DNA from 2 places in the Diaphorobacter sp. LI3 genome. Region 1 is predicted to be linked to the other one. Evidence: riboswitches for the same ligand, from Rfam matches in the RefSeq annotation. Region 1 holds a riboswitch; the other holds the start of a gene.
The links. A riboswitch is a leader RNA that binds a small molecule or an ion and turns the genes downstream of it on or off. The one in region 1 is predicted to bind glycine.
Positions count from the first base shown of each region.

Region 2: it holds a riboswitch for glycine, as region 1 does, so the genes downstream of both, gcvT (glycine cleavage system aminomethyltransferase GcvT) here and MRB47_RS03120 (D-amino acid dehydrogenase) in region 1, are expected to answer to the same signal.

Region 1 covers NZ_CP094346.1:659,882-670,805, forward strand. Annotated here, with positions in the region: gene MRB47_RS03100 (hypothetical protein) at 135-2,042, shown strand; gene MRB47_RS03105 (HU family DNA-binding protein) at 2,611-3,030, opposite strand; gene MRB47_RS03110 (PhaM family polyhydroxyalkanoate granule multifunctional regulatory protein) at 3,251-4,162, shown strand; gene MRB47_RS03115 (FIST N-terminal domain-containing protein) at 4,203-5,468, shown strand; gene MRB47_RS03120 (D-amino acid dehydrogenase) at 5,540-6,850, opposite strand; glycine riboswitch at 6,944-7,055, opposite strand; gene MRB47_RS03125 (peroxidase-related enzyme) at 7,208-8,317, opposite strand; gene MRB47_RS03130 (NAD(P)-binding domain-containing protein) at 8,314-9,792, opposite strand; gene MRB47_RS03135 (Bug family tripartite tricarboxylate transporter substrate binding protein) at 9,825-10,811, opposite strand.
Region 2 covers NZ_CP094346.1:2,198,772-2,209,695, reverse strand. Annotated here, with positions in the region: gene MRB47_RS10230 (TRAP transporter substrate-binding protein) at 1-557, shown strand, start outside; gene MRB47_RS10225 (TRAP transporter small permease) at 635-1,129, shown strand; gene MRB47_RS10220 (TRAP transporter large permease) at 1,212-2,489, shown strand; glycine riboswitch at 2,496-2,588, shown strand; glycine riboswitch at 2,608-2,722, shown strand; gene gcvT (glycine cleavage system aminomethyltransferase GcvT) at 2,767-3,897, shown strand; gene gcvH (glycine cleavage system protein GcvH) at 4,001-4,375, shown strand; gene gcvP (aminomethyl-transferring glycine dehydrogenase) at 4,444-7,338, shown strand; gene MRB47_RS10200 (FKBP-type peptidyl-prolyl cis-trans isomerase) at 7,409-7,810, shown strand; gene MRB47_RS10195 (ATP-binding protein) at 7,886-10,048, shown strand; gene MRB47_RS10190 (RluA family pseudouridine synthase) at 10,104-10,772, shown strand; gene MRB47_RS10185 (SDR family NAD(P)-dependent oxidoreductase) at 10,804-10,924, shown strand, end outside.

The DNA.
Region 1 (10,924 bases):
GGCGCCGCGGCCGTGCGCCCTGGGCCGCTCGGGCATAAAAAAAGCAGCCCGGAGGCTAGCCGTTCTGTTAAAGTGTTGCTAAGAAAGCTGTAATGGCTCAAAATTCCGCCCTAGTCAACGACTAGGGCGTTTCTTTGTCCAAGGAAAAATCTCATCCAACTTCAGTAAAGCCGACTAAGTGGCCGCCTAGATTTCCGCCGGCCGCGGCGGGTATTCAAGTCAATCACTGCAAGAACCCCAAGTGCGGTAACTTCGGCGTACCGCCCAAGCTTGCGGTTGCCCGAGGCGGGGCCGGTACTCCAGCTTCTTCCGTTGGCCCAGGCGACTACACCGTGGTCGCTACCGGTAAGGACCAGCCGGCACTGAAGTGCCGCCTGTGCGAGGAAATCACCCCTATGCAGAGCAACTTGGCGATTGCCGAGGAGCTTATGCGCATGTCGGAGTACCTTGAACCAGTACTCCCGCAGTGTCCGAACGAGGCCTGCTCTCTATCGGAGGGGGCGCCATCCCTTGAGAATGTGACTCGCTTCGGCACCAACGCCCACGGAACTCCCCGGTTCAAGTGTGTCGGCTGCAAGAAGGCGTTCTCCTTCGGCGGCCGGTCAACCAAGCGCCAACGTCGCAGTCACTCCAATCGCGATATCTTGGTGCATCTGATGAACGCCATGCCGCTGCGGCGCATCATCAAGGTCCTCGATATCTCCCCCAGCCAGCTATACGACCGCATCGACTTCCTCTATGAGCAGGCCCAGATGTTCGCCGGCGAGCGTGAGCGAACCCTCATGGGACGCGACGACCTAGGCTCAAGATATCTGTCGGTTGACCGGCAAAAGCTGGTGGTGAACTGGCACTCTAAGAAGGTGCGAAAGAACACACTTTTGCTGTCCATTGCAACGGCCGACCAGGCTACGGGCTATGTGTTCGGGGTCAACGTCAACTTTGACCCTGCGCTGGACTCTGCTGACGTAGAGAAGGACATGGTTCGCTTTGGCGACCATGCACTTGCCAGAGCGTTTCGCCGCTACGCGAGAGTCTGGCTACCGGCTGATTGGAATGCTGCGGCTGAGAGGGCGGCGCCTCGCGGAGGTACCTCCCGAAAGCCTATGGAATCGGTCATCGAAGAGACGTACGACGCAGCCTTAGGTCGCCCCGATATAGAAGATGGTGAAGGCCCCGCGAACTCATCCCGTGCCCCCGTAAAGGGCATGCTGCTGCATGAGCAAGTGGTGATGTACGCCCACATCCAGCTTGTCACTCGACTGCTCTGCCGTGCCAAGAAGATTCGCTTCTTCACAGACCAGGAGTCGGGCATACGTGCGGCCATTCTGACGGCCGTGCCGAAAAGGGTTCTGGACCGGACGGCTGACGCTTTCTATGTCAAGGTGCTCAAAGATATGTCAGTGGACATGAAGCGCGCGCTGGTTGGTGCAACCAAGCGGCGTCTGGCGCGCTTAGCGGAGAAATACGGGGTAACCCCTGAGGCTGCAGAACTTCTGGCTGCCGAGGAAGAACTGGCGCGCATGGTTGCCATCGGCAAGTGGGGGGACCGCTGGTTCCGCCATCCCATATCGGAGATGCGTGAGCCTGAGAAATCCGTTTGCTGGCTGACCGATATCGACCCGGTCGAAACCGAACCGGACAAGCGTCGGCTCCAGCTTAGCCACCAGGCGCTACTGCACCTGAAAGCCACCCTTACCGCTGTCGACCGCTTCTTTATGCAGGTCCGGCGAGGCCTCACGCTGGCAGAACGCGCGGTGGCCAGCGCCAACACCGACCGACGTCTCTGGTTCGGGAAGAGCGCCTACAACCCCGAAGTCCTGGTGAAGGTGCTCGGCATCTTCCGGACGTACTTCAACTACTGCGAGGTTGGCCGGGACGGGAAAACGCCGGCAATGCGGCTGGGGCTGGCGCGCGGACCCATAGCGCCCGAAGACATCATCTATTTCACTCCCGAACCGCCCGAAAGACGCCGCGCGCCTGCCGCTCGGTCGCTCAAGCCCTCCGGCCCCGTGGCTCACGCAAGCGAGTCACTTGCCGCGTAGGACCCGTAGTTCGAGGTGAGCTTGGTCCGCAGTCAGGGAGCTCACTCGCACTTGGTAGACAGAGAGGGGGGCTCCCGATTCAGGCCCCGAGGACTCTTCCCATTCGGCTACACCCCCTTCACCCTCGCCGCTCACCGAGGAAAGGTACGGGCTCCGCCCTGTGCAGGCCAGCACTACTGCCGGGGCTAGGGTCATCCGCGGCAGAATACCGGTTGGTTTGACCCAATTTGTTACTTCAGCGCCTCTGATAAGGACACGACAAGGCTGGCTGCCATTGTCTCGCCAAGCCTCAACGCTCAGAGAGACAGTCCGATTGCCGTATGCCACGGGAGTGCTGCCCCTGAAGTCCGGAGCGGGCTCGTCGTTGCAGGCAGTGAGGAAGCTGGCGGCACACACGAGCGCGACGCCTAGGGAAAGGGGCTTGAAATTCAGCATGTCCCTTATAGCGACCAAAGAAACGAAGCCCCTCGTGCCGAAGCAGAGGGGCTTGAATCAAGGGCTTAGCAACACCTTAACGGAACGGCTAGAGCCCGGAGGCTGCTTTTTTTGCGAAACCCGCGCCACGGTGTCAGAGCGTGGCGTCCTTGAGTTTCTTCAGTGCGCGGGTCTTGATCTTGACCGATGCGGGCTTGGCGGGGAACCAGCGCTCTTCGCCGGTGAACGGGTCCTTGCCGAAGCGCTTCTTCTTGGCGGGCACTTGCTGCAGGCCGATCTTGAGCAGGCCGGGCAGCGTGAACTCGCCGGAGCCCTTCTTGTGCACGGAAGCCAGGATGGCCGTCTCCAACGCGGCGAGCACGGCCTTAGCGGCCTTGGGCTCGACACCCGCCTGCGTGGCGAGGTGGGCGATCAGCGCGGTCTTGGTGAAGGCTTCCTTCACGGGCTTGATGGCAGCAGGAGCTGCGGGGGCGGCTGCCTTCTTGGCAGGTGCCGCAGCCTTTTTGGCGGCGGTCTTTTTCACCGGAGCGGTGGTCTTCTTTGCAGTTGCCATGATGTCGGATCGTTGTAAGGTGTATAGAAGCAGGCCAGCCAGGCTGGTGATCGGATTCTAGGCGCTGTCTGTGCGCGTGGGGTGCCCTATTCATGCGGGTTTGCGCGAGAAAACCACGCTATCGCGGGCCTGTGGACGGCACAGGGCACGCACATGCCGCACGGGTGGCGCGCATGCGGGTAAGCTGTGCAACCATTCCCTGATGCACCAGGAGCAGGCCATGAGCGATAGCACCCCTTTCGGCTTCGGGCGTTTCGTCCCGGGATTTGATTTCCTGCAGAACCTGGCGAAGGGCGCTGCGGCGGGTATGCCAACCATGCCGGGGCTGTCGGGCTGGGTGGCGCCCACGGTGAGTGTGGACGAGCTGGACAAGCGCATCCAGGACCTCAAGGCCGTGCAGTTCTGGCTGGAGCAGAACGCGCGCGCCCTGGCCGCCACCGTGCAGGCGCTGGAGGTGCAGAAGATGACGCTGGCCACGCTGCAGGATATGAACGTGGCGATGGGCGACCTGGCCGCGAGCTTCGGCGCCGCCGCAGGCCAGGACAAGGAGCGGCCCGCCGCACGAGCCGCCGAGCCACCGTCCGCGTTCCCGTTCACTTCTCCACCCACACCTGCACCTGCACCTGCACCTGCACCGGAGGCGCCGTCCCCGGCCAATGACGCTTCGGCGGCGCGCAGCGCGCGAACACCACCGGACGATGAGGCCGCGCCCGAGCAGACCAAGCGCGCGGCCGACCCGATGCAATGGTGGGGTGCGCTGACCAGCCAGTTCCAGCAGATCGCGGCGCATGCCCTGCGGGATGCGGGCACGCACCAGGCGGCCTTCGACGCCACGCGCGAGATGGCCGGCGGCGCACTCAAGACCGCTTCCAGCATGGCGGCGCAGATGGCCGCGCAGGGCATGCACGGCATGCGCGCGGCGGCGCAGGCCGCCGGTGCGGCGCCTGCGGCAACGCCCGCCCCTGCCGCCGGCAAGCCTTCCACAAAGGCGGCCGCCCGGCCGGCGACCCAACCGGGCTGCAAGGCCAACGACAAGGCCAACGACAAGGCACGTCCGGCCGCCAAGCGTGCCCCCGCACCATCACCCACCCAAAAGGCTGCCGCGTCCCGCACGCGGCGGCCGGCAGGCTGAGCTGCGCGGCGGCGCCTGTACCCCACCGCAGGGCTGACACATGAGACTCTTTCCCAACGCACACGCCACCCATCCGCAGTGGCACATGGCCGCGGTGCTGGTGCTGGCGCAACTGCGGGCGCAGATGGCGCTGCCCCAGTACGCCAGTGCACCCACGCTGGGGCTGCTCTACATCACCGACCACTACGCGGACGATGCCGCGGCCCTGCTGGACCTGCTGCGGCGCGAACTGCCGACGGTCACCGACTGGGCAGGCGCGGTCGGCGTGGGCGTGGCGGGCAACAACGTCGAATATTTCGATGAACCCGCGCTCTCGCTGATGCTGTGCGACCTGCCGCGCGCGCACTACCGCGTGTTCTCGGGCGTGGCGCCGCTGGCGCACGGCGATGCGGCCGGGGTGGGCTTTGCGGCCCACACGGCGCTGGTGCATGCGGACGGGCAGACACCCGAACTGGCGGACCTGGTGGCCGAGATGGCGGGCCGCACCAGCAGCGGCTACCTGTTTGGCGGCGTGGTGGCCAGCCGCGGGGCGCAGGTGCAACTGGCGCTGCCCGCCGGCGGCGAGGGCGACGGCGTGCTGCACGGCGGCCTGTCGGGCGTGGCCTTTGATGCGCAGGTGGAACTGGTCTCGCGCGTCACGCAGGGCTGCCAGCCCATCGGCGCGCAGGCGGCCATCACCGCCGCGCAGGACAACGTGGTGCTGGAGCTGGACGGCGAGCCCGCGCTGGACGTGCTGCTGGACACGCTAGGGGTGACGCTGCAGGGCGACGCCCAGGCCGCCCTGCGCGCCGTGCGCGCCACGCTGGCAGGGCTGGAGGACGCGGACGCACCGCAGCGCCAGCGCACGGGCCATTTCGGCGCCGACACGCGCGTGCGCCACATCGTCGGGCTGGACGCGACGCGCAGCGGCGTGGCGCTGGGTGACCATGTCGAGGTGGGCATGCGCCTGGCCTTCTGCCAGCGCAACGTCGGCGCGGCCCGTGCCGACCTGATGCGCATCTGCGCCGAGATCCGTGAGGAGCTGTCGCCCCAACTCGAAGAGGCGCAGGCGCTGCCCGCCGCAGGCAGCGCGCCGCATGCCGAGCCGGCGGGCGGCCGGCGCATTTGCGGTGCGCTGTATGTGAGTTGTTCGGGCCGCGGCGGGCCGCACTTCGGTGGGCCCAGCGCCGAGCTGCAGATCGTGCGCCATGCGCTGGGCGACGTGCCCCTGGCGGGCTTCTTCGCCGGCGGCGAAATCGCCGCGCACCGGCTCTATGGCTACACGGGCGTGCTGACGGTGTTCGTCGCGCCGGACGGGGCTTTATAAGCCTTTTTGGCCTCTAGCGCCCGTCCATCAAGCGCGAACAGCTATGCAATGCATAGCGCCGTGGCGCTTGCTCAAACGCCGATGACGGCGGGGCGGGGCGCCGCAGCAGGGCGCGGCAGGCCGCAGAACGCGAAGTCCAGCTCCGGCTCCAGCCCGCTCACGATGCGCGCGATGGACTTGCCCGAGCCGCAGGCGTGGGTCCAGCCCAGCGTTCCGTGGCCGGTGTTCAGGAACAGGTTGCCGTAGCGCGTCTTGCCGATCAGCGGCACGTTGCTCGGCGTGGCGGGGCGCAGGCCGCTCCAGAACTGCGCCTGGCTCGCATCGCCCGCGCCGGGAAAGAGCTGCTCCACGCGCCGCACGATGGCTTCGCAGCGCACGGCGTTCAGTGCGCGCTCGTAGCCGTTGAGCTCGGCCGTCCCCGCGATGCGCAGCCGGTCGCCCTGCGCGCTGGTGTAGCGCGAGAAGACCAGCTTGTACTCATCGTCCGTCAAGCTCACCTGGTAGGCGGCGGCCGCGTCGCGCACCGGCAGCGTCACCGAATAGCCCTTGGCCGGGTAGATCGGCAGGCGCAGGCCCAGGGGCTGGGCCAGCAGCGGGCTGAATGCGCCCAGCGCCAGCACGTAGGCGTCGCCGCGCACGCGCTCGTAGCCGCCGGCCTCGTTGGTGATCTCCACATGGTCGATGGCGCCGCCCGCCGGGTGCAGCGCGGTGATGTGGCAGCCCAGGCGGAATTGCACGCCCGCGGCCTGGGCCACGCCGGCCAGCGCGCGCGTGAACAGGTGGGCGTCGCCGGACTCGTCCTCCGCCGTGTAGGTGGCGCCCGCCAGCTGCGGGCGGACGTGGGCCAGGGCTGGCTCGATGCGCACGGCCTCGTCTGCGTCCACCACGCGGCGGTGGCAGCCCAGCGCACGCATCTGCTCGGCGGGCGCTAGCGCGGCGTCGAACTCCTGGGTGCTGGTGTAGAAGTGCAGGATGCCCTGCGTGCGCTGGTCGTACTGCAGGCCCGTGTCGGCGCGCAGCTGCTGCAGCGTGCTGCGGCTGTAGCTGCCCAGGCTCACGATCTGCTCGATGTTGTGGCGCGTGCGCGCGGGCGTGCATTCGCGCAGGAATTGCAGGCCCCAAAGCCACTGGCGCATGTCCGCGCGCAAGCGAAACAAGAGCGGCGCATCCTCTTTGCCCAGCCACTGCAGCACCTTGAGCGGCGCGCCGGGGTTGGCCCAGGGCTCGGCGTGGCTGACCGAGATCTGGCCGCCGTTGGCGAAGCTGGTTTCCGCGCCGGGCCAAGCCTGCCGGTCGATGACGGTGACCTCGTGGCCGAGTTGCTGGAGGAAGTACGCAGAGGTGGTGCCGACGACGCCGGCGCCCAGAACGATCACGCGCATTGTTTACAAGCCTTTTTCAAGGTTTGCGCAGGCAGGGCGCGCGCGAGCAGCTATTGAATGAATAGCGAACAGCGGGCGCGACATGGCCTGGCTGCCGCTCCCCCTGTCCTTGGTACCTGAGAGATTCATGCCGCGCGGGACCGTGCGCGGCACTTGCTCCTTCGGTGCGCCACGGCGGGCGTGGCGGCTCTCCAGACGGCTGTGTGGGTGTGCAGTACGGAACCTGAGCGTGTATGGGAGTTTGCGCCTTCGGTGAAACGGCACATGGCCGTTTGCTCTCCTGCGCCAGCCATCGTAGCGGCCCGGGCGCGGCGGCCCCAGCGGGCTAACCCTCAGGACGCAGCGCTGGGCGCATGCTCAGGGGTAGACCGCTTCGCCCAGGTTGAGCATGAGGCGGTTGGCCCAGGCGAACAGCGAGGCGGCGTGCACCGTGTCCAGGATTTCCAGGTCGCTCAGGCCCGCGGCGCGCAGCGGCGCGAGGTGCTGCGGCCCGAATGCACCGGGCGCGCGCGTGAGCGCGGCGCTGGCCTGCGCCAGCGCGCGTTCGCGGGCGTTGGTGCCGGCGCTGTCGGGGTCGGTGAAGATCTGCGCGATCACGTCGTTGCGCTTGGCCAGTTGCTCGAAGCGCTGCGCATGCACCGACGCGCAGTACACGCAGCCGTTGATGCGCGAGACCACGGTGGTGGCCACCTCGCGCTCGGCGCGCGGCAGGCCGCCAGGCGCATACATGATGGCGTTGAACGCCTCCGAGCGCTCGGCGAGCACGCGGGGCTGGTGCGCCAGCACGAGGTAGAAGTCCGACGTGCGTGCCTTGGGGTGGCTTGCGTCCAGCACGGCGTTCTGCTCGGCGCTGGCGGTGGCGGGGTCCACCACGGGCAGCCAGGCCTTCCAGTCCAGCGTCTCGCTGGTGTAGCCGGCCAGGCGCAGCGGCTCGCCGGGCGGGGGCAGGTTGGCAGGGTGCACGAAGGGCGCGTCCGGCGTGGTGGGAGCGACCGCCGTGGCTGCGGTGCCCGCGGGGCCGAGGGCGGCCAGCGCCGCCACGCCGGCCACCAACCGCGCCTGGTAGGCCACGAAGCCGATGAGTTGCGCGAGCAGCACCACGTCCGGCGTGGCGAGGCCCGCCTGGGGCAGGGCGAGCAGGGCCGCGCGGTCGGCCGCAGCGGGCTGCGTGGCCAGCAGCTGCGTGAAATGCGTGATGGCTTGCCAGCGGGCATCCGCCGCGGGGGCGGGCAGGCCGGCCAGGCGCGCGCCGTAATAGTCGGCCAGCGTTGCCACGCCGCTGGCGGCCGCCACGGCCTGGGCCACGGACAGGCGCTCGGCCAGCGCCAGGCCCCCGGGCAGTGCTGGCGCGAGCAGCAGGTCTTCGCAGGCCTGGGTGGCGGTGATGGCCTTGGCGCGCTGTTGGCGCGCGGCCTGGGCATGGGGGGCATGGCCCAGGCGGGCGAGTTGGTCGATGGTGTCGGTCATGGCGAAGGCAGGATGCGTTGGGAGGTGTCGGCGGGCGTCCATTCGTCGCCCAGCAGTTCCGGCTCGGCATAGGCCTGCAGCGCGGCGAAGTGGTGCTCCACGTCCTCGCGGTACAGCAGGCCGGCGATGCCGCTGGCCAGGCGCCGTGCACCGTCGCTGATGGCGGGAATGTCGCCCGACACCGTGCCGTGCGACAGCGCCGCCGGGTAGCAGAAGCAGTGGATGCGGTCCAGGCCGGGGCAGGCGCCGGCGGCTTTCTCGCGGAATTCGAACACCGGGCCGAGGTCGGGCGAGTCGGACAGTTCGCGGTCTTCATCGCCGGCGGGCGGCTGGTAGCGCTCGCCCCAGGTGCGCACATGGCGCGCAAACGGCGCGAATTCGGGCTTTTGTGCCCAGTCGATCACGAAGCCCGTGGCGAGAACCAGGAAGTCGAATGCGAACGTACCCTTGGCCGTCGCCACGTGCAGCGCGTGGCCCACCTGCGTAACGCCCTGCACCGCGCAACCGAAGTGGAAGAAGGCGTTGGCGTGGCCGGACACGCGCAGCGTGCTGCCGTGCGGCGGCGGCACCTGCTGCACGTTGATGTAATGGCGGATGCGCCACTTCCATGCGTCGGGCAGGTCGTGGTGCCCTTGCGTGAGGCCGGGCACGCCCGAGCCCTTGGACTTGTTCACCGTGGGCATCACCGCGCGGCGCGCGATCAGGTCCACGCTGGCGGCGCCGCATTCCAGCGCCGTGCCGGCGCTGTCCATCGCGGACGAGCCCATGCCGATCACGCCCACGCGCTTGCCCTTGAGCGTGGCGTAGTCCAGCACGTCGGACGAATGCGCCCACAGGCCACCCTGTGCGGCGTGGGCCACGCCCCGCATGAAGGCAGGGACCTGCGGGCCGCCCAGGCCGTCGCGGCCCGTGGCCAGCACCACGCGGCGCGCCAGCCAGGTGGCGTGGCCGGTGGGGGCCTGCACGTCCACCGCCACCAGGCCGTCGGCGCGTGGGTGCACGGCAGTGACGGTGTGTTCATTGCGCACGTCGGCCTGCGTCACGCGGCGGTACCAGCGCAGGTAGTCCATCCACTGCAGGCGCGGGATCTTGTCGAGCGCGGCCCAGGCCTCGCGGCCCCACTGGGCCTCGAACCAGGCGCGGAAGGTGAGCGAGGGCACGCCGAGCGCGGGGCCGGTGAGCTCCTTGGGCGAGCGCAGCGTGTCCATGCGCGCCGTGGTGGCCCAGGGGCCCTCGTAGTCGGCGGGCGCGCGGTCCAGCAGCACGGCGGCAATGCCCTGCTGCGCCAGCGCCATGCTGGCCGCCAGGCCTGCCTGGCCGGCGCCGATGATGAGCACGTCGGTGACGGGCTGCCCTTCATGGGTGCGTGGAGGCAGCCATGCGCGGGCACGCCAGTTGAGGGTGAGCAGGTCGTGCCGCAGGCGGTCTTCGAGGGCGGCCAGGCCGGCCACCCCCAGGGGAAGCGAAAAAGACATGGAGGATGTCGAAGAAAGCGTGGAGGGCGAAATCAGTCGATGCTGATTTTGGCGTCCTTCACCACCTGCGCCCACTTCGCGCGGTCCTTGTGGACCGTCTGGCGGAACTGCTCGGGCGTTTCGATGCGCACCGTGTTGCCCTGCGACTCGAAGCGCTGGCGCACGTCGGGCTGCTCCAGCACCTCGCGCAAGGCGGTGTTCAGCTTCTGGACCACGGCCGGGTCGGTGCCCTTGGGGGCGAAGATGCCGAACCAGATCGAGCTGTCAAAGCCCTTGGTGCCGGGCAGGCCGCTGGCGCCGATGGGCGGCACCTCCTTCACGGCCGCCACGGGCTTGGCCGTGGTCACCCCCAGCAGGCGCACCTTCCCGGTCTTGTAGTGCGGCAGCACGGTCTGCACCTGGTTCATGATGCAGCAGGTCTCTCCGCGCAGCACCGAGGTGATGGCCTCGGGCCCGCCCTTGTAGGGCACGTGCACCATGTTCAGGCCCAGGCGCGCATTCAGCTCGGCAAAGGCCATGTGCGTGCCCGTGCCGTTGCCGGTGGATGCGAAGTTGTACTTGCCCGGGTTGGCGCGCACGGCCTCGACGAACTCCTTGAGGTTCTTGGCGTCGATCACCGCGGGGTTGATGGTGAGCACGTTGGACACGTCGATCAGCGGGGCGACGGGCACGAAGTCGGCCTCCACGTCGAACGGCAGGTTCTTGTAGAGCGCTGCATTGCTGCCGTGCGTGGCGGCCGTGCCGAAGGCCAGGGTGTAGCCGTCGGCCTTGGCGCGGGCCACGTACTCACTGGCGATGTTGCCGGCCGCGCCGGACTTGTAGTCGATCACCACGGGCTGGCCGAGTTTCTGGCCCAGCGGCTCCTGCACCGCGCGCGCCACCACGTCCACGCCCGATCCGGCCGGAAAGCCCATGATCAGGGTGACGGGCTGCTTGGGCCAGTCCGTGGCCTGGGCGAGGGCGGATGTGACGGTCAGCAGCGTGGCCAGGGCGGCGGTGGCGTGGCGCAGGAGGGGCATGGCGAATTTCCTTGTGATGGGTCAGTGCAAGGCGGCGCCCTATCGTGTAGGCACAGCCGAAACACGCCCATTGTGGAGAAATTCACATGCGCACGCGCTATATGCATATGGAC
Region 2 (10,924 bases), 1.5 Mb from region 1:
CCTGGGCGGAGAATGGCTTTCGCCACATGACCAACAGCAAGCGCGACGTGAAGACGCCCGAGGATCTGAAGGGCCTGAAGATGCGCACCATGGAGAACCCGGTGCACATCGCCGCGTACAAGGGTTTCGGCATCATCACCACGCCCATGGCCTTCCCCGAAGTGTTCACCGCCCTGCAACAAGGCACGGTGGACGGCCAGGAAAACCCCCTGCCCGTCATCATCTCGGCCAAGTTCGACCAGGTGCAAAAGCACCTCTCGCTCACCGGCCACGTCTACTCGCCCTGCATTTTCGTGATGAACAAGGGGGTGTTCGACAAGCTCTCCGCCGCCGACAAGCAGGCCTTCATCGACGCCGCCAAGGAAGGCACCAAGGCCAACCGCGCTCGCGTGGACGAGGACGACGCCAAGGGCGTGGCCGACCTGCGCGCCAAGGGCATGACGGTGATCGACGATCTGGACAAGTCCAAGTTTGTCGCCGCGCTCGCGCCCGTGAACGCGCAGTTCGAGAAAGAGTTCGGCAAGGCCAACCTCGACAAGATCCGCAACTACAAGTGACGCTCACTTTTCAGTAGCTGCTACCGCCCGTGGATCATGCGCCACGGGCGTTTTTATTCATATTTTCGTGAGTGCGCATGAAAACCTTCTTCCTCTCCTGCGAGCGCTGGAGCACCGCCGTCGCCATGTGGGGCGCCTGCGCCATGCTGGCGCTGGCCTCGGCGCTCGGCATGTTCCAGATCCTGATGCGTTTCGTTTTCGAAGAGCCGGCCGAGTGGACCGAGGTGCTGATCCGCTTCAGCCTGATCTGGATGGTGTTTCTGGCGATTCCCATGGCATTCCGGCAGGGCGCCATGGTCAGCGTCGACGTGCTCTACCGCTGGAGCCCGCGCCCGCTGCGCCGCGTGCTGGACTGGGTGGTGTGCCTGGCAGCGCTGGCGCTCATCGCCGTGATCATCTGGTGGGGGTGGGACTACGCGCGCCGCGGCGGCGTGCAGTCGATGGCAGGGCTGGAGTCGGTTTCCATGTTCTGGGCCTATCTGGCCATGCCCGTGGGTGGGCTGTTCAGCATCCTCGGCATCGTGGGCAATCTGATCGACCCGCAGCGCCATGAACTGGAGACTGCCCAATGAGCGCCGCGCAGAGCCGCCTCAAGCAAGCGAGCGGCCCCCTCGGCGGGCGGCGGGTACATGAAATGACGCGCGTGGGGGCCCTATGACCACGGTCATGATCTCCACCATGGTGCTGTGCTTCGCGCTCACCATCTCCGTGGCCGTCTCCATCGGGCTGGCCTCCATCCTGGGCATCCAGGTGGCGAACGCCAACATGCTGATCTCCGTGAAGGAGATGTTCGCCTCCATCAACAAGTTTCCGCTCGCAGCCATTCCGTTCTTCATCCTGGCGGGCAACCTCATGGAGACCGGCGGCATCTCGCGACGGCTCGTGGAGTTTGCCAAGAGCATCGTGGGCGGCGTGCAGGGTGGCTTGCCCATGACCTGCGTGCTCACCTGCATGATCTTCGCAGCTGTGTCGGGCTCGTCGGTGGCAACCACATTCGCCATCGGCGCCATCCTGATTCCCGCGCTCATCAAGCACGGTTATCCCACCAGCTACGCGGCCGCGCTGCAGGCCACCAGTGCCGAGCTGGGCGTGATCATCCCTCCGTCGATCCCCATGATCCTGTACGGCGTGGCGGCCGAGGTGTCGATTGGCGAGCTGTTCATCGCCGGCTTCGGCCCCGGCATCCTCATCAGCGGTGCGCTGATGTTGTTCGTCTGGGTGTATTGCAAGTACAAGGGCTGGGGCAAGCATGACGGCGATGGGCGCATGCCCTTCGGCCGCGCGCTGCTGCAGGCGGGCTGGGCACTGCTGATGCCAGTCATCATCCTGGGCGGCATCTACGGCGGCGTGTTCACGCCCACCGAGGCCTCTGCCGTGGCCGTGTTCTACGCGCTGGTGGTGGGCATGCTGATCTACCGCGAGATCCGCGTCGCGGACCTGTTCGCCATCCTGCGCAAGTCGGCCATCTCGTCGGCGGTGATCATGTTCATCATTGCCAATGCGGGCCTGTTTGCCTTCCTTATCACGCGCGCTGGCGTGCCGGACGCCATCGGCCGCTGGCTGCAGGAGGTGCTGCAGTCGCCCGCGCTGTTCCTGCTGGGCGTGAATGCCGCGCTGTTCGTGATCGGCATGTTCATCGAGACCAGCGCCGCCATCATCGTGCTGGCGCCGATCCTGGCGCCGGTGGCCCAGCACTTCGGCGTGGACCCGGTGCACTTCGGGCTGATCATGGTGGTGAACCTGGCGCTCGGCATGATCACGCCGCCCTTTGGCGTGAACCTGTTCGCGGCATGCACGGTGGCGCGCATCTCCCTGGATCGTATCGTCGCCCACCTGTTGCCGTTCGTGGGCGTGGTCCTGCTGTGCCTCCTGGTCATCACCTACGTGCCATCGCTTTCACTGGCCCTGCGTGATCTCGTGTACGCAAAATAGATAGAATCCGTCCCGTCAGGAGAGAGTCCGCGCCCCCCAGGGCCGGGCCGCCGAAGGCGCAGGCAGCAGCCGAACGCTCAGGCAAAAGGACTGGCGACACGCCCGCAGGGATGCGGGTGTTTCCCTTGCTGGAGAGAGGCCGCAGCAGCATGCGGCCCACCGAAGGAGCAAGCCCCGTGACATGCCATGCAGGCGGGGTGAATCTCTCAGGTAAAGCGGACAGCGGGGCAAATCGGCGATCGAGAGATCGCTCCACCATTTGCCTTCGCCCATTGCCATGTCCGCCATGTCCGACCTGCTCACCACTCCCCTCAACGCCCTGCACATCGAACTGGGCGCCCGCATGGTGCCCTTCGCCGGCTACTCCATGCCCGTGCAATACCCCTTGGGCCTGATGGCCGAGCACCACCACACGCGCACGGCGGCCGGCCTGTTTGACGTGTCGCACATGGGGCAGCTCAAGCTGGTCGGCCCTGACGCCGCAGCAGCATTCGAGACGCTGATGCCCGTGGACGTGGTCGACCTGCCCGTGGGCAAGCAGCGCTACGGCCTGCTCCTCAATGACGAGGGCGGCATCATCGACGACCTCATGTTCTTCCGCATGGCGCAGGACGAGCTCTTCGTGATCGTCAACGGCGCCTGCAAGGTGGGCGACATTGCCCACATCCAGGAGCGCATCGGCCAACGCTGCCAGGTGATTCCCCTGCCCGACCAGGCCCTGCTCGCGCTGCAGGGCCCACAGGCGGCTGCGGTGCTCGCGCGTCTGGCCCCAGGCGTGGACAAACTGGTGTTCATGACCGGCGGGCATTTCGACATCGCCGGGGCGCAGTGCTTCGTGACGCGCAGCGGCTACACCGGAGAGGACGGCTTCGAGATCTCGGTGCCCGTCGCGCAGGCCGAGGCCTTGGCGCGCACGCTGCTGGCCCAGCCCGAGGTCAAGCCCATCGGCCTGGGTGCACGCAACTCGCTGCGCCTGGAAGCCGGCTTGTGCCTGTATGGCAACGACATCGACACCACCACCACCCCGTCCGAAGCCGGCCTGAACTGGGCCATCCAGAAGGTGCGCCGTACAGGCGGCGCGCGCGCTGGCGGTTTTCCCGGTGCCGACAAGGTGCTGGCCCAGATCGACAACCCGGCCACTCTCACGCGCAAGCGCGTGGGCCTGGTGGCGCTGGAGCGCGTGCCCGTGCGTGAGCACACCGAGTTGCAAAACGAGTCGGGCGAGCGCATCGGCGAAGTCACCAGCGGCCTGCTGGCCCCCACTGCCGACAAGCCCATCGCCCTGGCCTACGTGACGCCTGCCTATGCTGCCGCAGGCGCGCGCATGAACGCCATGGTGCGCGGCAAGGCCGTGCCCATGGAAGTGGCTGCCACGCCCTTTGTTCCCACACGCTACTACCGCGGCTGAATTCACCGCAGCGAACTATCACCGCGCCCAGGTCAGCCCGGCTACAGTGCGGGCTGACCACTCTCATACCCTTTCCTTCCACCTCTTCTTCCCGGAGCCCCTCATGAGCATCCAGTTTTCCAAAGACCATGAATGGATCAACGCAGCCGACCCGGCCGCGGCCGTCGTCGGCATCACCGTCCACGCGCAGGATGCGTTGGGCGACGTGGTGTTCGTGGACCTGCCCGCGGTGGGCACCACCTTTGCCCAGGGCGACGTGGCCGGCGTGGTCGAGTCCGTCAAGGCCGCTGCCGATGTCTACATGCCCGTGTCCGGCGAAATCGTCGAGGTCAACGAGGCCCTGCGCGCCGACCCGTCCCTGGCCAACTCCGACCCGCTGGGCGCCGGCTGGTTCTTCAAGGTCAAGCTCAGCGACGCCGGCCAACTCGCCGGTCTGATGGACGAAACGGCCTATACCGCCTTCGCCCAGAACGCCTGATGCACCCGCGGCGCCGTGCACACGGCGCCGCCGCACCGCCCCATCGCTCTTGAGACTGGTCCCTCGCCATGCAGATGCCCTCCCCCCTGCCCCTGGCGGCGCTTGAAAACGCCGCTGAATTCCTGCCCCGCCACATTGGCATCGACGCCGCCGACGAAGCACACATGCTGTCGGTGATCGGCGAGGCTTCGCGCCGCGCGCTCATTGATTCCATCGTGCCGCGCTCCATCGCGCGCCAGCGCCCCATGGACCTGCCCGCGCCGGCCACCGAGGCCGCAGCGCTGGCTGAACTCCAGGCCATTGCGTCGAAGAACCGCATCCTCAAGAGCTTCATCGGCCAGGGCTACTACGGCACGCACACGCCGGGCGTCATCCTGCGCAACGTGCTGGAAAACCCTGCCTGGTACACGGCCTACACGCCCTACCAGGCCGAGATCTCCCAGGGCCGCATGGAGGCGCTGCTCAACTTCCAGACCATGGTGTGCGACCTCACGGCCATGCCCATCGCCAACGCCTCCATGCTCGACGAGGCGACCGCTGCCGCCGAGGCCATGACGCTGGCTAAGCGCTCGGTCAAGTCCAAGAGCGACGTCTTCATCGTGGCAGGCGATGCGCACCCGCAGACCATCGAAGTCATCCAGACCCGCGCCGCCCCCATCGGCATCACCGTGGTGGTGGCCAATTCCCAGGAGGAATGGCAGGCGGCCCTGGCCGGCGACTTCTTCGCCGCCCTCATCCAGTACCCTGCCAGCAGCGGCTGGGTGCAGGACTGGCAGGCCGACGTGGACGCCATCCACGCCAAACAGGCCGCCGCCATCTTCGCTACCGACCTGCTGGCGCTCACGCTGCTCAAGGCCCCCGGCGAGTGGGACGCCGACATCGTGGTGGGCTCCACCCAGCGCTTTGGCATGCCCATGGGCGCCGGCGGACCGCACGCCGCCTTCATGGCCTGCCGCGACGAATTCAAGCGCAGCCTGCCCGGCCGCCTGGTGGGCGTGAGCGTGGACGTGCACGGCAAGCCCGCCTACCGCCTGGCGCTGCAAACGCGCGAGCAGCACATCCGCCGCGAGAAGGCCACGAGCAACATCTGCACGGCCCAGGTGCTGCCGGCCGTGATCGCCAGCATGTACGCCGTGTACCACGGCCCCGAGGGCCTCACGCGCATCGCCCGCCGCGTGGCGCGCTTCACCGCCATCCTGAGCCGCGGCCTGGCGCAGCTGGGGTTCACCAGCCGCCACCATGGCTCGGCCTTCGACACACTCAGCCTGCACACCAAGGATGCTACGGATTCAATAGCTGCTCGCGCAGTCCAGATGGGCGCAAACCTGCGAAAAGCCTGGAATGAATACCTGTGCATCTCGCTGGACGAGACCACCACCCGCGCCGATATCGAGCTGCTGTGGAAGATCTTTGCGCGGGACGGCCAGCAACTGCCCACCATCGAGGCGATGGACGCCGCCGGCGCACCGGCGCTGTTCCCCGACACCCTGGCGCGCACCAGCCGCTTCTTGGCGCACCCGGTGTTCAACACCCACCATTCCGAAACCGGCATGCTGCGCTACATCCGCCAGCTGTCCGACAAGGACCTGGCGCTGGACCGCACCATGATCCCGCTGGGCTCGTGCACCATGAAGCTCAACGCCACCAGCGAGATGATCCCCATCACCTGGCCCGAGTTCGCCCACGTGCACCCGTTCGCCCCGGCCGACCAGCTCGAAGGCTACCGCCTGCTCGACGAGCAACTGCGCGCCTGGCTGTGCCAGGCCACGGGCTACGCCGGCATCAGCCTGCAGCCCAACGCAGGCAGCCAGGGCGAATACGCCGGCCTGCTGGCCATCAAGGCCTACCACGCGGCCCAGGGCCACGCCCACCGCAACATCTGCCTGATCCCCAGCAGCGCGCACGGCACCAACCCCGCCAGCGCCCAGATGGTGGGCATGCAGGTCGTGGTGACCAAGTGCGACGAGAACGGCAACGTGGACATGGCGGACCTGCAAGCCCAATGCGAGAAGCACAGTGCCAACCTCGCCTGCGTGATGATCACCTACCCCAGCACGCATGGCGTGTTCGAGACCCAGGTGAAGGCCTTGTGCGAGCTGGTGCACAGCCACGGCGGGCGCGTGTATGTGGACGGCGCCAACATGAACGCCCTGGTCGGCGTGGCCGCGCCGGGCGAGTTCGGCGGCGACGTGAGCCACCTGAACCTGCACAAGACCTTCTGCATCCCCCACGGCGGCGGCGGCCCCGGCGTGGGCCCGGTGTGCGTGGTGGAGGACCTCGTGCCCTACCTGCCCGGCCATGCCACGGGCGGCATTGCTTCCAAAACAGGAGCTGTCAGCGCAGCTCCCTTGGGCAATGCAGCCGTTTTACCCATCAGCTGGATGTACATCCGCATGATGGGCGCCGACGGTCTGCAGGCCGCGACCGAGACAGCGATCTTGAGCGCCAACTACATCAGCGCGCGCCTGAAGGACCACTATCCCACGCTGTACGCTTCCGCCAACGGCCATGTGGCGCACGAGTGCATCCTGGACCTGCGCCAGTTGAAGGACACCAGCGGCGTGATGGCCGAGGACGTGGCCAAACGCCTGATCGACTACGGCTTTCACGCACCCACGCTGTCGTTCCCCGTGCCCAACACGCTGATGGTGGAGCCCACCGAGAGCGAGACGCTGTTCGAGCTGGACCGCTTCATCGACGCGATGATCGCCATCCGGCGCGAGATCCGCCAGATCGAGGCCGGCACCTGGCCGGAGGACGACAACCCCCTCAAGAACGCACCCCACACGGCCGAGTGCCTGCTGGCTGCCGACTGGCAGCACCCCTACCCGCGCGATGCGGCAGCCTATCCCGTTGCCGCCCTGCGCCAGAACAAGTACTGGAGCCCCGTGGGCCGTGTGGACAACGTCTACGGCGACCGCAACCTGTTTTGCAGCTGTGTTCCGGTGAGCGAACTGGGCTGACGGCCTTCTCCGCTCAGGCATTCACAAAGGCCCTACCATCGGGCCTTTGTTGCTTCTGAACGTTTGACCCATGCGCCCCCTTCTCGCACTGCTCGCATCGCTTGCCCTCGCCTCCGCAGCCCAGGCACAGGCCCCTGCCGTCACCACCGGCAGCGGCCTGGTCTATGAGTCGCTCAAGGACGGCAGCGGTGAATCACCCAAGGCCACCGACACCGTCAAGGTGCACTACCGCGGCACCTTCCCCGACGGCAAGGAGTTCGACAGCTCCTACAAGCGCGGCGAGCCGACCGAGTTCCCGCTGAACCGCGTCATCCCCTGCTGGACCGAAGGCGTACAGCGCATGAAGCCGGGCGGTAAGGCCAAGCTGACCTGCCCGCCGGCGATTGCGTATGGCGCGCGCGGCGCGGGCGGCGTGATTCCGCCCAACGCCACGCTGAATTTCGAGATCGAGCTGCTGTCGGTGCGCCGCTGAACGAGGCAGCGGCACCGGCCTGTAGGGCACCAGGCAGACGCGTACACTGGCAGGCCTGCGGATTGCCCGATTCCCATGAGCCGCCCCGACCTGTCCCTGCTGTTTCCCGCCGCGGAGCCTGCCTCGTCCCCCCCTGAGCAGCCGGAGCGCCGCGGCCCTCAACGGGCCAACGGCGACGTGGCCGAGCTGATTGCGCAGCTGCGCGCCTCACAGGCCGAGCTGGAGGCGCAAAACCAGGTGCTGCGCTACAGCCAGGCCGCGGCCGAAAGCGCTTCCGAGCGATTCGAGGCCCTGTTTTCCAGCGTGCCGCTGTCGCTCATGGTGGTGGACGAGCATGACATGGTGGTCCAGGCCAACTCCATGGCACAGCGCTCGTTCCAACCGCGCGAGACGGACCGCCCCCTGACGGCACTGATGCCCTTCGTGAGCGACAGCCACGCGCCGCGTGTGCGCGAGGCTTTCGACCAGGCGCGGGCCATGGGCACGGCCGAGGCCACGGAGGTTGTGTTCCACATCAGCGAGGGCCGCCATATCACTGGCGACCTGCACATCGCGCGCATCGAGTCGCGCTCCGAGCAGGACGCGCCGCTCACGCAGTTTCTGTGCGCCGTGATCGACCAAGGGCCGCTGCTGGCCGAACGCCAGGCCCTGCAGCGCAGCGCACAGGAGCTGCAGGAGCGCAACGTGCAACTGCACACCAGCGAGCGCCGGCTGGAGGCGGTGATCAACTCCGCGCTCGACGCGATCATCTGCGTTGACCAGCACGAGCGCATCACCGTGTTCAACCCCACGGCAGCGATGCTGTTCCAGTGCGCCACCAGCGACGCGCTGGGCAGCCCGTTGAGCCGTTTTCTGCCCGAGGCCCAGCAGGTGCTGGCGTTCGCGCAACTGACCACGCAGGCGGCGCTGGGGGAGATGACGGCGCTCACGGCATCAGGCCGCGAGCTGGCGGTGGAGATCAGCGTGTCGTTCGAGCGCCATGCGGAAGGCGAGACCACCACCGTGTTTGCCCGCGACCTTACGGCCCGTAAGCGCGAAGAAGCCCGCCGCAACGCGCTGGAGGGACAGCTGCGCGAGTCGCACAAGATGCAGGCCGTCGGCACCATGGCCGGCGGCATCGCGCACGACTTCAACAACATCCTGCATGCGATCCTGGGCAACGTGGAGCTGGCCAAAGCCGATTGCCCACCCGGCACGCCGATGTACGAAAGCCTGCTGGAAATCGACAAGGCCGGCCGGCGCGCCCGCGACCTGGTGCGGCAGATCCTCACCTTCAGCCGCAACGAGCCGCCCAAGCGTGCCGCCGTCACCCTGGCAGAGGTGGTGCACGACACCGAACGGCTGCTGAGGGTCACGCTGCCCCCCGAGATCGAGCTGACCGTGCATGTCCCCCCCGACCTGCCCCCCGTATTGGCGGATGCCACGCAGGTGGAGCAAGCGGTGCTGAACCTGTGCACCAACGCCGTGCACGCCATCGGCAGCCGCCGTGGCCGGATTCGCGTGGATGCTGCGCTGATCCAGCCCGACCAGCGCATGCGCGAGAGCCTGGGCCTGAGCGCGGGCGACTACGTGGCCGTGCGCGTGCATGACAACGGCCCGGGCATGGACGCCGCCACCCAGTCGCGCATCTTCGAACCCTTCTTCACCACCAAGCCCGTGGGCCAGGGCACCGGCCTGGGACTGGCGGTGGTGCACGGCGTGATGCGCACCCACGGTGGTGGCGTGGACGTGCACAGCGCACCCGGCGAGGGCAGCCGCTTCACGCTGTACTTTCCCGTGGCGTCGTACACCATGGTGGCCGCCCTGCCGGAGGTTCCCGCGCCGGTCGCGCCCGCCAGCCCGCCCGCGGTGGCGCCGGCAACAGACCGCCTGCTGCACGTGATGTACGTGGACGACGACGAGGCGCTGGTCTTTCTGGTGCAGCGCCTGCTGCGCCGCCGCGGCTACGAGGTCAGCGGTTTCACCGACCCGCACCAAGCCACAGACGCCCTGCAGGCCCACCCCGAGCGCTACGACCTGCTGGTGACGGACTACAACATGCCGGGCTACTCGGGCCTGGATCTCGTGCGCGCGGCCCGCACCATCCGCAGCGACCTGCCAGTGGCACTGGCCTCCGGCTATGTGACGGCGGAAATCGAACAGGCCGCGCTGGCCGAAGGCGCACGCGCGCTGATCCACAAGCCCAATGACGTGGAAGAGCTGTGCGCGACCGTGGACCGGCTGGCCCATGGCGGTTGAGTTGACAGCACCACAGGCCGTACAGACGGCGGGGGCGCATGCACCTTTGCAGGGTATGCCGGCCAGCCCATCAGAGGGCGTCCGCAGCGTGCACGTGGACGACACGCTGCTGGTGCTGGAGAAACCCTCGGGATTGCTGTGCGTGCCCGGACGGGGCCCCGACAAACAGGATGCCTTGAGTACGCGTGCCCAGGCGCTGTGGCCCGACGCGCTCATCGTGCACCGGCTGGACCAGCCCACGTCGGGACTGGTGCTCATGGCGCGGGGCGCCGCGATGCAGCGGGCCCTCAGCCACAGCTTCGCCCAGCGGCTGGTGCACAAGCGCTACCGCGCCGTGGTGGCGGGCCGCATGCCGCCGCCCGACCCTGCGCACGCGGACGGCTGGGGCGAGATCGCGCTGCCCATCGCGGCGGACTGGGAACGCCGTCCGCTGCGCGTGGTGGATGCCACGCACGGCCAGCCCAGCCTCACGCGTTGGCGCGTGCTGGCGCACGACGCCGCCCGCGACACCACCTCCGTGGAGCTTGAACCCGTCACCGGTCGCACACACCAGCTGCGCGTGCACCTGGCGGCACTGGGCCACCCCATCCTGGGCGACCAGCTCTATGCCGATGCGTCCGTACAAGCCCGCGCACCGCGCCTGTTGCTGCACGCCTGCGTGCTGGAGTTCGCGCACCCGCTGCAGGGTGGCTGGTGCGCGTTTGCCTCGGCACCGCCGTTTTGATCGCCGCGTGCGTGGCCGTTACCATGCCCGCATGACGCAACACCTCTACATCCTCACCGGCGGCTCGCGCGGCATGGGCCTGGCCATGGCACACCAGTTGCTGAAACCCGGCAACACGCTGATCAGCCTGGCGCGCAGCACCTCTGCGCCGT